3 regions of the Streptomyces sp. Wb2n-11 genome follow, and region 2 is predicted to be linked to each of the others. Evidence: riboswitches for the same ligand, from Rfam matches in the RefSeq annotation. Region 2 holds a riboswitch; each other region holds the start of a gene.

Region 1 (4,582 bases), 3.1 Mb from region 2:
ACGTCGTCCTCGATGCGCTCGCCCAGCAGCTGGAAGCCGCCACAGATGCCCAGCACGGGACGGCCTTCCGCCGCCCGCCGCGCCAGCGCGCCGGCCAGCCCGCGCTCGCGCAGCCACTCCAGGGCCCTCACGGTCCCGCGCGTGCCCGGCACGATCACCAGGTCGGCGTCGACGAGCTCCTCCGCCCGGTCCACGAACCGGACGACGACCCCCGGTTCCGCGGCGAGTGCGTCGACATCCGTGAAGTTCGACATCAGCGGCACGGCGCACACGGCGACCCGCAGCACGTCCTCCCCGACCGGCGGCGCGACGACCGACTCCCGCACGGCTCCCCGCAACGAGACCCGCAGCCCGTCCTCCTCGTCGATACCGAGGCCGTGCGCGAAGGGCAGCACGCCGTACGTACGCCGCCCGGTCAGCCCCTCCAGCATGTCCAGCCCGGGTTCGAGCAGCGAGACGTCACCGCGGAACTTGTTGACCAGGTAGCCCGCCACCAGCTCCTGGTCCTCCCGGCCGAGCAGCGCGGTCGTACCGAAGAAGGAAGCGAAGACCCCGCCCCGGTCGATGTCGCCGACGACGACCACCGGGAAGCGGGCGGCTCGCGCGATGCCCATGTTCACGATGTCGGTACGCCGCAGATTGATCTCGGCCGGACTGCCCGCCCCCTCGCAGATCACGGCGTCATACGTGCCCCGCAACTCGCGCAGACAGTCCGTCACGGTGCCGAGCAGCGCTTCCCGGTGCCCCCCGTGCGGCACTTTCCCGGGGGCCACGGCGCCTGATTGCTGCCGCGCCGCGGGCCCGGGCCCCCCGAAGAACCCGCGCGCGCTCATCTCGCCCACCGGCTTGCCCAGCAGCACCACCTGACTGCTGCGGTCACTGCCGGGCTTGAGCAGCACGGGGTTCATGAGCGCCGTCGGCTCCACCCGCGCCGCCTGCGCCTGCATGGCCTGCGCCCGCCCGATCTCCGCGCCTTCGCGCGTCACGAACGAGTTCAGCGACATGTTCTGCGCCTTGAACGGCGCGACCTTCACACCCTTGCGTACGAGCCACCGGCAGATCCCGGCCGTCACGACGCTCTTGCCGGCGTCGGACGTGGTCCCCGCGACGAGCAGACCGCCCCCCAGTGAACCGCTCATGCGTGTCCCTTTCCTGTGCGTGTGCCACCGCGCGCGCCGCGTCGCAGCGCACCGAGCACCAGCCGCCCTCCGACGGCCGCCGCCAGTGCGAGCGCCCCGACACGGCGCGACAGCCGCGCCGCCCGCTCGATGTCCGGTACGCCGACGGGCCGCCCGGCGGCGTTGAGCACGGGCCGGTGTTCGACCCGGCCCGCGTACGAGAGCGTTCCGCCGAGCCGCACGCCGAGCGCGCCGGCGAAGGCGGCCTCCACGGGGCCCGCGTTGGGGCTCGGGTGCTTGGCCGCGTCCGTACGCCAGGCCCGCACCGCACCGCGCGGATCGCCGCCCGCCACGACCGCGAGGGCGGCCGTCAGCCGGGCGCCGGGCCAGCCGGCCACGTCGTCGAGGCGGGCCGAGGCCCAGCCGTAGCGCAGGTATCTGGCCGATCTGTGCCCCACCATGGCGTCGAGCGTGTTGACGGCGCGGAAGGCCACGAGCCCCGGCACCCCGCCCAGGGCGCCCCACACCAGCGCGCCCACGACCGCGTCCGAGGTGTTCTCGGCGACGGACTCGACGACGGCGCGGGCGATCTGCTGTGCGTCCAGCGCCTGCGGGTCGCGCCCGCACAGGTGGGGGAGGCGTTCGCGGGCGACCTCGACGTCCCCGGCCTCCAGGGCGCTGCCCACGGCGCGCGCCTCGCGGCCCAGCGACGTACCTCCGACGACGGCCCAGGTGGCGGCGGCGGTCAGCGCGACGGCGGCGGCGGGGGAGCGGCGTACGGCACGGGAGGCCAGCACGGCGGCGCCCGCCGCGCCTCCGGCGCACACCAGGGTGTGCACCGCGCCCCACCCGCGGTGGTCACGCCACAGCAGGGACTCGACGGCACCCGCGGCCCGTCCGAACGCGGCGACCGGGTGCCCGCGGCGGGGATCACCGAGGACGAGGTCGCCGATCAGGCCGGCGGTGGCGCCGTACGCGAAGATGCGATCGGCACGCATGGCTCAGCAGGCCGATGCGCCTCGAAGCGCACGCGTCGTACGCACGGGAATGTCAGGACTGACAGGAACGACTGAACGGCAGCCGGGCATGGCGGTATGTCCTCACTCAGGGTCCGCGCCCTGGTTCGACGTGACCGGCGGTGAGAGTTCCTGGCTCCCGGGGACTTCTTCGTCTTCCCCGGTCACAGTGGCGGGACCGCGCCGGATTCGCACCGGACTTCCTCTCGTGCCGCCGTATTCGGCTCGGGCAGTCCACCACGCTCCGCGAACGTCGTCAACTTGCTGTTGACCTGCGACGGGGGAGTGTGCCGAGGCACACAGGAACCGCCCCGCCGATGGCCGGTAAAGGCCGGTGGCGGGGCGGTTCCGGGAGACTGCGGTCGTCGTGTCAGACGACGATCAGGTAGATCCCGTACGCCACGGCCGCCGCGCACAGCGCGAAGCAGGCGTAGGCGCCGGTGCGAACCATGACGGCGGAGCCGCCGCCCTGCGCGGAGGCGCTCTCCTGCTTGGAGAGGCCCACGATGCCGAGGGTGAACAGGCCCACCAGGGACACGGTGACCACGAGGCTCACGCCGAATACGGAGCCGAGAGCTGCCCAGTCGATGTTCATGCGATCTGTCCTCTGTCCTTACACCGGGGCCGGGCTGGCCGGCTCCGCGGAGCTGCCGGCCGGGGCCGGGATGGTCGTCTTGAGTTCCTCGGCGGCCAGGGAGGCGACGGCGCCGGCCGTGGGCGGCACGCTGACGGCGGCCATGGCCGTGGTGACCACACCGGCGGACTCGCCGGACTCGTCGTCGGTGACGTTGGTGTGGTCGACCGGCTTGCGGCGCGACAGGGCCCAGATGACGGCGGAGCCGCCGACGAGCAGGAAGGCCACCACGGCGATGCCCCAGGTGCCCTGCCCGGTGAGGAATTCGGCGCCCGCGGCGACCAGTCCCGCGGCCGGCAGCGTCAGACCCCAGGCGACGAACATCCGGGTGGCGGTGGACCAGCGGACCACGCCGCCCTTGCGGCCGAGGCCCGCGCCCATCACGGCACCGGAGCAGACCTGGGTGGTGGAGAGGGAGAAGCCGAGGTGCGAGGAGGCCAGGATGACGGTCGCGGCGCTGGTCTGGGCGGAGAAGCCCTGCGGCGGACGGAGGTCGGTGAGGCCCTTGCCCATGGTGCGGATGATGCGCCAGCCGCCCAGGTACGTACCGAGCGCGATGGCGACACCGGCGGAGACGATGACCCACATCGGGGGGTTCGAGCCGGGTGCGAGGACGTTGCCGGTGACCAGGGCGAGGGTGATGACACCCATGGTCTTCTGCGCGTCGTTGGTGCCGTGGGCGAGCGAGACGAGACCGGCGGAAGCGATCTGGCCGGCGCGGTAGCCCTTGGCCGTGGCCTTCTCGTCGGCCTTGCTGCCGAGCTTGTACGTCAGCTTGGTGGCCAGCAGCGCGGCGATGCCGGCGACGACCGGCGCGGCGATCGCGGGCAGCAGGACCTTGGTGACGACGACGTCGCCGTTGACGCCGGAGGCGCCGACCGACATCAGGGTGGCGCCGATGAGGCCGCCGAAGAGTGCGTGGGAGGAACTGGACGGCAGGCCGATCAGCCAGGTCAGCAGGTTCCAGAGGATCGCGCCGACCAGCGCCGCGAAGATCACTTCGGTGGTGATGCCGCTCTCGTTGACGAGCCCCCCGGAGATCGTCTTGGCGACCTCCACGGACAGGAACGCGCCGACGAGGTTCAGCACGGCGGACATGGCCACCGCCGTCTTGGGCTTGAGAGCGCCAGTCGAGATGGTGGTCGCCATCGCGTTGGCAGTGTCGTGGAAACCGTTCGTGAAGTCGAACACGAGAGCGGTGACGATCACGATCCCGAGGAGAAGCGTGATGTGTTCCATTTACCCAGGCAATCGTTTGAGGTCAGTGGCACGTGGACCGTAGGCAACCTGGGTGAACGGAAGGTGAACTGGGGCGGGCGGTGTGGTGACCCGGAACACATCGCGGCCATTCCGGTTGTGCCGGAACGGCGGAGGCCGGCGGTGACCGGCCGCAAGCGGGGGCCTCCAGCCCCTCGCGAGCCCCTTGAACCCGGCCCGGGAGCCGCCGAAGAGATCCTGGTCACTCGGCAGGCTCCCCTCCGGCTCTCCTGGCTCTCCCGGCCCTCCGGCCCGGCTGGCAGGATCTCCGCATGGCTGAGCAGCGGCAGGACGCGCGCGACGCGCGGGACGCGATCGAACGGGCATGGGACGACCTGGTGGCCACGGCCCGCAGGACAGTGCGGGAAGGGCTGGTGGTCGGCACCTCCGGAAATGTCTCCGTACGGGTCGGGGAGCTGGTCCTCGTCACCCCGAGCGGAGTCCCGTACGACCGGCTGCGGCCGGAGGACGCCGTCGTCGTCGACCTCGGCGGGAACCAGGTCCTCGGCGGCCTCGTCCCGACCAGCGAGCTCCCGATGCACCTCGCGGTCTACCGC
Region 2 (4,582 bases):
CACGTTACGAGTAGAGATCGCGCGAGGGGACGGATCGTCATGCCGGAGTCGACATCGCCAGCCGAGAGGCAACGGGCCCTGTCCCCGAAGTCCATCGCCGTATGGGGCGCCGTGGCCCTCGTCGGCGCCATCGCCTGGGCCGTGCTCGCCCTCTCGCGCGGTGAAGAGGTCTCCGCCGCCTGGATGCTGGCGGCGGCCCTCGGCTCGTACGCCATCGCGTACCGCTTCTACTCGCGCTTCATCGCCCACCGCGTCCTGAAGGTCGACAAGAACCGGGCCACCCCCGCCGAACGGCTCGACAACGGTGTCGACTTCCACCCCACCGACCGCCGCGTGCTGTTCGGCCACCACTTCGCGGCCATCGCGGGCGCGGGCCCGCTGGTCGGCCCCGTACTCGCCGCGCAGATGGGCTACCTGCCCGGCACGATATGGATCATCGTCGGCGTCATCCTCGCCGGCGCCGTCCAGGACATGGTGACGCTCTTCTTCTCCACCCGCCGCGACGGCCGTTCGCTCGGCCAGATGGCGCGCGACGAGATCGGGCCGTTCGGCGGCGCGGCCGCCCTGGTCGCGGTCTTCGCCATCATGATCATCCTGCTCGCGGTGCTCGCCCTGGTCATCGTGAACGCGCTCGCGCACTCGCCGTGGGGCGTGTTCTCCATCGGCATGACCATCCCGATCGCCCTCTTCATGGGCGTCTACCTGCGCGTCCTGCGCCCCGGCCGGGTCAGCGAGGTCTCCGTCATCGGCGTCGTGCTGCTGCTGCTCGCGATCGTCTCGGGCGGCTGGGTCGCGGAGTCCTCATGGGCGGACACGTTCACGCTGGAGCCGGGCACGCTCGTCATCTGGATGATCGTGTACGGCTTCCTCGCCTCGGTCCTGCCGGTGTGGCTGCTGCTGGCCCCGCGCGACTACCTCTCCACCTTCATGAAGGTCGGCACCATCGGGCTGCTCGCCCTCGGCGTCTTCATCGCGCTGCCGACGATGAAGATGCCCGCGGTCACCGACTTCGCGACCAGTGGCACGGGACCGGTCTTCGCCGGCTCGATGTTCCCGTTCGTCTTCATCACCATCGCCTGCGGCGCGCTCTCCGGCTTCCACTCCCTGGTCTCCTCGGGCACCACCCCGAAGATGGTCCAGAAGGAGACGCAGATCCGGATGATCGGCTACGGCGCGATGCTGACCGAGTCGTTCGTCGCGGTGATGGCGATGATCACGGCGTGCATCATCGACCCGGGCCTGTACTTCGCCATCAACTCGCCGGTCGGCGTGGTCGGGGACAGCGTCCGGGCGGCGTCCGAAGCGGTGACCAACCTCGGCTTCTCCATATCCCCGGAGGCCCTGGCCCAGGCGGCGAAGGACGTCGAGGAGCAGAGCCTGCTCTCGCGCACCGGCGGCGCGCCGACCTTTGCGCTCGGCATGTCGGAGATCTTCTCCGCGGTCGTCGGCGGCACCGCGATGAAGGCGTTCTGGTACCACTTCGCGATCATGTTCGAAGCGCTGTTCATCCTCACGACGGTGGACGCGGGCACCCGCGTCGGGCGCTTCATGCTCCAGGACATGCTGGGCAACGTCTACAAGCCGTTCCGCGAGGTCAGCTGGAAGCCGGGCGTCTGGTTCGCCAGCGCGGTCGTGGTCGGCGGCTGGGGCTACTTCCTGTGGGTCGGCGTGCACGACCCGCTGGGCGGCATCAACCAGCTCTTCCCGCTGTTCGGCATCGCGAACCAGCTGCTGGCCGCCGTCGCCCTCGCCGTCTGCACCGTGCTGCTCGTCAAGTCCGGCCGCCTGAAGTGGGCGTGGGTCACCGGAGTGCCGCTCGCCTGGGACGTGGCGGTCACGCTCACCGCCAGCTGGCAGAAGATCTTCTCGGACGACGTGAAGGTCGGCTTCTTCGCCCAGCGCGACAAGTACCAGGCGGGCATCGACTCGGGCCAGGTGCTGCCGCCCGCCAAGAACATGGACCAGATGCACACCGTCGTCACCAACTCGACGGTCGACGGCGTGCTGTGCGCGCTCTTCGCGGTCCTCATCGTCGTGGTGCTCGCGGACGCCGGCCGGGTCTGCCTCAAGGCCGTCCGCGCCCCCGAGAGCGTCAAGCTCCATGAGGCGCCGTACGTCGAGTCCAGGCTCGTCGCCCCCGCCTCGATCATCGCGACCAAGGAGGAGAAGGCCGAACTGGCCGCGGCCGGCGTCGGTCCGGAGGGCGGCACCCGCAAGGAGGCCGCGGCGGCCGGCGCGGGGACCCCCGAATGACCCTGACGGGCGTGCGCCGCGCGGCGGGCCGGATCCGCTGGTACGTCCGCGAACTGACCGGCGAGGCGACGTACGACCGGTACGTGGCGCACGCGAGGTCCTGCGACCCCGAGGCGCCGGTCATGTCCCGGCGCGCGTTCGAACGCAGCCGCACGGACGCCCGGGAGGCGGACCCCCGCGAGGGCTTCCGCTGCTGCTGAGCGATTTCCACGGGCCGCCGCGTCCCCTTCGGGGGGCGCGGCGGCCCGTCGTCGTCAGCGCACCCACTCCTTCAGCGCTTCGGTCTCCAGGGTGATCCCCACCGGGCCGGGCAGCGCCACGGGCTTGCCGAACGGGACGATGTGCGCGTTCTCGTACCGGACTCCGTCGGGCTCGCTGTAGACCGTCACCTCGCAGGCGTCCCGGTCGATGAGCAGGTAGACCGGGATGCCGGTCTCGGCGTAGGCGCGGGGCTTCTCCACCCGGTCGCGCTGGTCGGTGTCGGTGTCGGTGTCGTACGAGGTGACCTCGACGGCCATCAGCACGGAATCGGGATCGGCCCACTCCCCCTGCCCGACGAAGGCGCCGCTGGGCGCGAGAGAACCGTCGGGCCGGGCGCGGCCCTTCCGGTATGCCTGCACCTTCAGTCCCTGGTCGGGATAGAGCCACAGCTCGGGCCGCGACTGCATACAGATGCGCGTCAGCCACTCGATGATCCGTCCGTGGTCCCCGTCCGGCACAACCCTGCTCCTCAGCCTCCCGTCGATGAGTTCCAGCCGCACGCCCTCGGTCGTGCGGGCCAGTATGCGCGTGGCCTCGTCGAACTCTTCGGGGAACAGGTGGGGCCGGTCGGCGGTCGCTGCCATGGGGCGTACCTCCTTGTGCTCACGACGATAGCGGAGCGCTGTGACAGCCGCCCTCACACTTCCCGGGTGACACAACATGTGGGGGCCGCATCATCCAACGGCCCCCACATGTATGCTCGTGCTCGCTGTCGCCGCAGGGGAATCCGGTGCGAATCCGGAACTGTCCCGCAACGGTGTGATCGGTGCGCTTTTGCGCACCCAGGAGTCCGAGGACCTGCCGACGGCGTATCCGGCTCGACCGAACCGGATACCGACACGTCCGGGCCTCGCGGTTGGGCCGGTGGACGCTACGCGGTGTGCCGCCCTCAGGGGTGACGTGTGCCCGTACGCCCCCCGTTCCCCGCCGGCCCCGAGCCGAGCGAGGGAGAGCACCCCGTGACCATCGCGCCAGCCGATCCGGCAACTGCCACGGAGCCGACGGGTTCAACGGAGTCGGCGCAGTCGCCCGACGGCCCCGGGACCGCGCTCCTGCGGACCCTCACCGACCTGACCGCCGACCTCCCCGACACCGACCCGGGCAGAGTCGCCGCGGCCGCCCTGCGCGGCCGCAACGCGGCGTCGGACGCGGCCGAGTTGCGGGGACTCGCCACCGACGCCGCCGCCGGGCTGATCTCCGAGGACCCGGCGTACTCCCGCCTCGCGGCCCGGCTGCTGACCCGCACGATCCGGGACGAGGCGGCTACGCAGGGCGTCCGCACCTTCTCCGAGTCGGTCTCCGTCGGCCACCGCGAGGGCCTGATCGCCGACCGTACGGCCGAGTTCGTGTCCGCCCACGCGGCCCGCCTCGACGCGCTGGTCGACCCGGCCGCCGACGACCGCTTCGGCTACTTCGGCCTGCGCACGGTCTACAGCCGCTACCTCCTGCGCCACCCGATCACCCGACAGGTGATCGAGACCCCGCAGCACTTCATGCTGCGCGTGGCGTCCGGTCTGGCCAAGGACGGCTCCCCCGCGGCCGCCGACGAGGTCGCCGCGCTGTACCGCCTGATGAGCCGCCTGGACTACCTGCCGTCCTCGCCGACGCTCTTCAACTCCGGTACGCGCCACCCGCAGATGTCCTCCTGCTACCTGCTGGACTCGCCGCTCGACGAGCTCGACTCGATCTACGGCCGCTACCACGAGGTCGCGCGCCTCTCCAAGCACGCGGGCGGCATCGGCCTCTCGTACTCCCGCATCCGCGCCCGCGGCTCCCTGATCCGCGGCACCAACGGCCACTCCAACGGCATCGTCCCCTTCCTGCGCACCCTCGACTCGTCCGTCGCCGCCGTGAACCAGGGCGGCCGGCGCAAGGGCGCGGCCTGCGTCTACCTGGAGACGTGGCACGCGGACATCGAGGAGTTCCTGGAGCTGCGCGACAACACGGGCGAGGAGGCGCGGCGTACGCACAACCTGAACCTCGCGCACTGGATCCCCGACGAGTTCATGCGCCGCGTCGACGCGGACACCGACTGGTCGCTGTTCTCGCCCTCCGACGTCCCCGAGCT
Region 3 (4,582 bases), 4.4 Mb from region 2:
GCGCCGCAGCCGGTGAGGAACAGGGCGGCGGCGAAGGCGAGTGCGGCGGGGCGTACGGGGTTCGGCATGGAGACAGTGGCTCCTCAGGAAGCGGGGTGGGTGGGCGGGAGACGGTCGAAGAGCAGTTGTACGGCGCCGGACTCGGGATGCGGTACGCGGTGTGCCCGTACGCCGAAGACCTCGGCCAGCAGCTCGGGGGTGAGCACGTCGTACGGAGCGCCGGAGGCGACGATCCGGCCGCTGTCGATGACATGGAGCAGATCGCAGTGGAGTGCGGCGAGGTTGAGGTCGTGCAGTGCGGTGAGCACGGTCAGCCCGCTGCCGCGCACCAGGGCCAGCACGTCCAGCTGCTGGGCGATGTCCAGGTGATTGGTGGGCTCGTCGAGCACCAGTACCCGAGGCTGCTGAGCGAGCGCGCGGGCGATCAGGACCCGCTGCTTCTCACCGCCGGAGAGGGTGAGGAAGCCACGGCCGACGAGATGACCGGCGCCGACCTGCGCCAGGGCGGCCTCGCACGTCCGCCGGTCCTCGTCGGTGGTCCGGGCCACCGACCGCTGGTGCGGCAGCCGCCCCATCGCCACGACTTCGGCGACCGTGAAGTCGAACTCGGTGACCACCTCCTGGGGCAGTGCGGCCAGCCGACGGGCGCCTTCGCGCGCGCTCAGGGCGTGGAGGTCAGCGCCGTCGAGCCGGACTGTACCGGCCGAGGGACGCAGGGCCCGGTAGACGCAGCGCAGCAGGGTGGATTTCCCGCTGCCGTTGGGCCCGACAAGCCCGACGACCTGCCCGGCGGCCGCTCGCAGCGTGGCCTCCCGCACCAGCCGCGCACCGGAGATCTCGACCGTCAGTTCATCGATGTCGATCCGCATCACGCGCCTCCGAAGGTGTAGGAGCGGCGGCGCATCAGCAGGACGAAGCACGGCACACCGATGACCGCGGTCAGTACGCCCACCGGCAGCTCGACGGGCGCGAGCACCACGCGCGACAGGATGTCCACCCAGATCAGCAGGACGGCGCCCGCGAGGGGCGCGACGGCCAGCAGCCGGCGGTGGTCCGCGCCGACCAGCATCCGTGCGGCGTGCGGGACCATCAGTCCGACGAAACCGATCGCACCGCTCACCGCCACCACCGCCCCGGTGACGGCCGCGCAGACCAGGAAGAGTTCCTTGCGCAGCTTCCCCGCGTCCACCCCCAGGGCGGCCGCGGTCTCGTCGCCCATCGCCAGGGCGTTCAGGCGGCGCGCCGACACGGTGAGGTGGGCGAGGCCGGCGAGTACGGCTCCGGCGGCGATCGGTACGGAGGCCCAGTTGGCTCCGCCGAGGCTGCCGAGCAGCCACATCATCGCGGAGCGGGCCGCCTCGCCACGCTCGGCCGCGAACACCATGAACGTCGTGACGGCCGAGAAGCCGTAGTACATCGCGGTGCCCGTCAGGACGAGCCGCAGTGGGGTCAGGCCGTCAGCGGTGCGGGCGATGGCGTACACCAGCGTCATGGCGAGGAGCGCGGAGAGGAAGGCCGCCGTGGACAGGGCCCAGAGACCGAGCGCGCCGAAGGCTCCGAACAGGAGCACGGCGTTGGCGCCGACGGCCGCGCCCGAGGAGATGCCGAGCACGAACGGGTCGGCGAGAGCGTTGCGGACCATGGCCTGCACGGCGACGCCGATGGCCGACAGGCCGGCCCCGACGACTGCGGCCAGTACGGCCCGCGGAAAGCGCAGTTCCCACACGATGGTGTACGCCGGGACCTGGTCGGGGGATATGAGGCCGCCTGTCAGTCCGGCCCACAGATAGCGCAGCACTTCCCCCCAGGAGAGCCCCGACGCCCCGATGCCCGCCCCGCAGAGGATGGAGAGCACAAGCGCGGCGCACAGGGCGGTGAGGAGGAGCGGAAGTGACACGCGCTGGGGCGGCGCGGGGCCGGCGCCGGCGCGGGGCAGGTGCGGCGGCAGGGCGGGTTTGAGTTCGAGGGGTGTGGCCACGGGCGGTTCGCTTTCGCCTCGGGCCGTGCACCTGCGTGAGCAAAGGAGCGGCCCGGGACGCCGGGCGCCCTGCGCAGCGCCCTCTCGCAGTCCACGGCGAATTGACAGGAGCCATCACCACCGCGGGTAATCGGGCTTACGGGGCCACGTGTCGGGCTCCGCCTACCGTTGCGGGTCAGCGCCGGACTTCGACCGGACTTCCCCCGCGGGGCGCTTGCAGCTTAGCGCCTACGGAAGGGAGCCCCGCCAGGGGAGAATCCGGTGCAAACCCCGTCGTGCACGCGCAGCGTGGCCAGGTCCGCGCCGGCGTCTGCGGCTTCCGCCCGCGGCCGGCCCCGACGAAAACCGGCACGCCGCGCGCGCCTGCCCGCCCACCGGGCCGGCAGCCTCAAGCTGACGCCACGGTTCTCCGGCCCCGGACAGAGCGGCTCGCACACAGGGCCGCGGCCGGCCGGCGCGGGAGCTGCGGGCCTCCGGAGCGCCTCCGGGGTGGGGATGCTCCCCGCCCGGCCGAGCGGGGCACGGAGGTGTGCGCCGGCCCCGCCGTACGGCAGGAGCCGGGCCCGCCGGCCGGTCGGGGCGCATGGGACCGGGTGATCCGGCGTCTGTGGACCCGTACCGTCCCCGGGACGCCCGTCTGCGCTCTCTTCCGCCCGGCTCGTACGGGCTCAGAACGATCCGAAACAGCCCTGGGCGCGGCGACGACCGGCCGTGTCGTGGAGACTTGAGGAGGCGGGCGGCGGCCGCCGCCGGCCGGAAACCTCACAGCCGAGACACGGAGAGTGCGACAGAAGAGCCACGTCCTGCTGAAACACCCGCGGAAGCACCGGACCAAGGTCGACGAGGAGGACACGATCAACACCGCCGAAACGGACCGGCACCCGCTGGACTCCACCAGCGTCATGAACGCGAAGAAGACCCTCTTCGAACTCCTGGGCCGCACGGGAATGCTCCGGAGCGAAGCCGAAGAGCTGATCGCGCTCGTCGAGGCCGGCGCGATCGCAGACGCGCACAGCGAGGCAGAGAAGGAGAAGGGCGCCCCGGACGAGAAGGGGGAGTCGTACGGCATCGGCTGGCACGACGGCGCCCGGGCCGTCGGTGACGAACTCGCCCGCATCGCCGAGCGAGCCCTTGAGCGTGCCATCGGCCCGGCGATGTCCGGCTTCCCGCAGGACGGCGCGCGAGGCCGTCACCCCGTGGGGAGGGTGGACGTAGAGCGTGCGAAGGTCGCCGTGACGCCGCTCTACCTCGCGTTCAGTGACGTCTCGGACCTCGATCCCGAGGTGTCGGACGAGGTCCTCACCGCGGTACTCGGCACGATGAGCATCGTGGAACGGGTCGGGTACGCCGGCCGGCTGGAGCAGTTCACCGAGTCCCACCGGGAGCGGCTGGCTCAGTTGTACGCGCGGTACGGGCCCCGCAGCCGCATCGCCGTCCACGGCCGCTACTCCCTCCTCCACTCCCCCACGAGCATCGCCGTACTCGAACGCCTCGCCGCCGCACCATCAGCGTTCCGGACGGAATGGGAGCACGCGGAACTGCCTCCTGCATGGCTGGAAGGACTCGCGACCGCCTGGCGCGCGTCGGAGGCCCCGCCGGGCTGACGCCCGTCCCGGCCCTGGCTCGACGACCGTGCCGGAGGCGGGCCGCGGCCTCCGGTGAGGGACCGCGTGCCTCCTGTCCGCCGGGCGGGGTGGACGGGCACCGTCACGTCCGTCCCCCGAGTCCGCGTCTGCCTTCACCCAGCGCTTACGGCGCCGGGCCTGCCGAAGCCCACCGGCCACGCGCCCTTCGCGGCGACAGCCGCGCCGGGCCCGCCGGTGGCAGCAGACGGGCGCCCCGGACGCCGCTCGGACGCCGGCGCCCGAGGTCACGCGTCCGCGCCCTGGCGCACTGCCCCCGGCTGCGCGGTTCAGGCCGGGCCGGCCTGCGCGGGGGCGTCGTCCAGGAAGCCGCCCGACTGGTGCTGCCACAGCTTCGCGTAGGCGCCGTTCGCCGCGAGCAGCTGCCGGTGCGTGCCCTCCTCGACGATCCGCCCGCGGTCCAGGACGACGAGTCGGTCCATGGTGGCGACCGTGCTGAGCCGGTGCGCCACCACCAGTGCCGTCCGCCCCTCCATGAGGTGCCACAACGCCTTCTGGACGAGGACTTCGCTCTCGGAGTCCAGGGCGCTGGTCGCCTCGTCGAGCAGCAGGATCGGCGCGTCGCGCAGAATCGCCCTGGCGAGGGCGACCCGCTGCCGCTGTCCGCCGGACAGCTTGACGCCCCGCTCGCCCACCATGGTGTCGAAGCCGTCCGCCAGCGCGTCGGCGAACTCCGTGACGTGAGCCGCGTCGGCCGCGCGGCGGATCTCGGCGTCGGTGGCGTCCGGCCGGGCGAACGCGATGTTGTCCCGCAGCGTGCGGTGGAACATCGCCGGGTCCTGCGGCACGTAGGCGATCAGGCTGCGCAGGTCGGCCTGGCGCAGCGTGCTGATGTCCTGCCCGCCGATCAGGATCCGGCCGGCGTCGATGTCCGTCATACGCAGCAGCAGCCGGCTGAGCGTGGTCTTGCCACCGCCGGACCGGCCGACGAGACCGATCCTCGCGCCACTGCCCACCTCGA

The links. Region 2 has a riboswitch for cobalamin ahead of BN1555_RS10490 (ribonucleoside-diphosphate reductase subunit alpha). Riboswitches for the same ligand answer to the same signal wherever they lie in the genome.
Region 1: linked by a shared signal. The riboswitch ahead of BN1555_RS24885 (cobalamin biosynthesis protein) and the one ahead of BN1555_RS10490 (ribonucleoside-diphosphate reductase subunit alpha) in region 2 are both predicted to bind cobalamin.
Region 3: linked by a shared signal. The riboswitch ahead of BN1555_RS30875 (FecCD family ABC transporter permease) and the one ahead of BN1555_RS10490 (ribonucleoside-diphosphate reductase subunit alpha) in region 2 are both predicted to bind cobalamin.

What each region holds. Positions count from the first base shown of each region.
Region 1 covers NZ_CVPB01000001.1:5,473,131-5,477,712, forward strand. The annotation lists gene BN1555_RS24880 (cobyric acid synthase) at 1-1,127, opposite strand, end outside; gene BN1555_RS24885 (cobalamin biosynthesis protein) at 1,136-2,116, opposite strand; cobalamin riboswitch at 2,240-2,389, opposite strand; gene BN1555_RS24890 (hypothetical protein) at 2,505-2,729, opposite strand; gene BN1555_RS24895 (inorganic phosphate transporter) at 2,748-4,007, opposite strand; gene BN1555_RS24900 (class II aldolase/adducin family protein) at 4,298-4,582, shown strand, end outside.
Region 2 covers NZ_CVPB01000001.1:2,374,956-2,379,537, forward strand. The annotation lists gene BN1555_RS10475 (carbon starvation CstA family protein) at 40-2,253, shown strand; gene BN1555_RS10480 (YbdD/YjiX family protein) at 2,250-2,453, shown strand; gene BN1555_RS10485 (Uma2 family endonuclease) at 2,508-3,098, opposite strand; cobalamin riboswitch at 3,194-3,335, shown strand; gene BN1555_RS10490 (ribonucleoside-diphosphate reductase subunit alpha) at 3,474-4,582, shown strand, end outside.
Region 3 covers NZ_CVPB01000001.1:6,747,515-6,752,096, reverse strand. The annotation lists gene BN1555_RS30885 (ABC transporter substrate-binding protein) at 1-68, opposite strand, end outside; gene BN1555_RS30880 (ABC transporter ATP-binding protein) at 84-869, opposite strand; gene BN1555_RS30875 (FecCD family ABC transporter permease) at 869-1,936, opposite strand; cobalamin riboswitch at 2,082-2,229, opposite strand; gene BN1555_RS30870 (hypothetical protein) at 2,761-3,582, shown strand; gene BN1555_RS30865 (ABC transporter ATP-binding protein) at 3,891-4,582, opposite strand, start outside.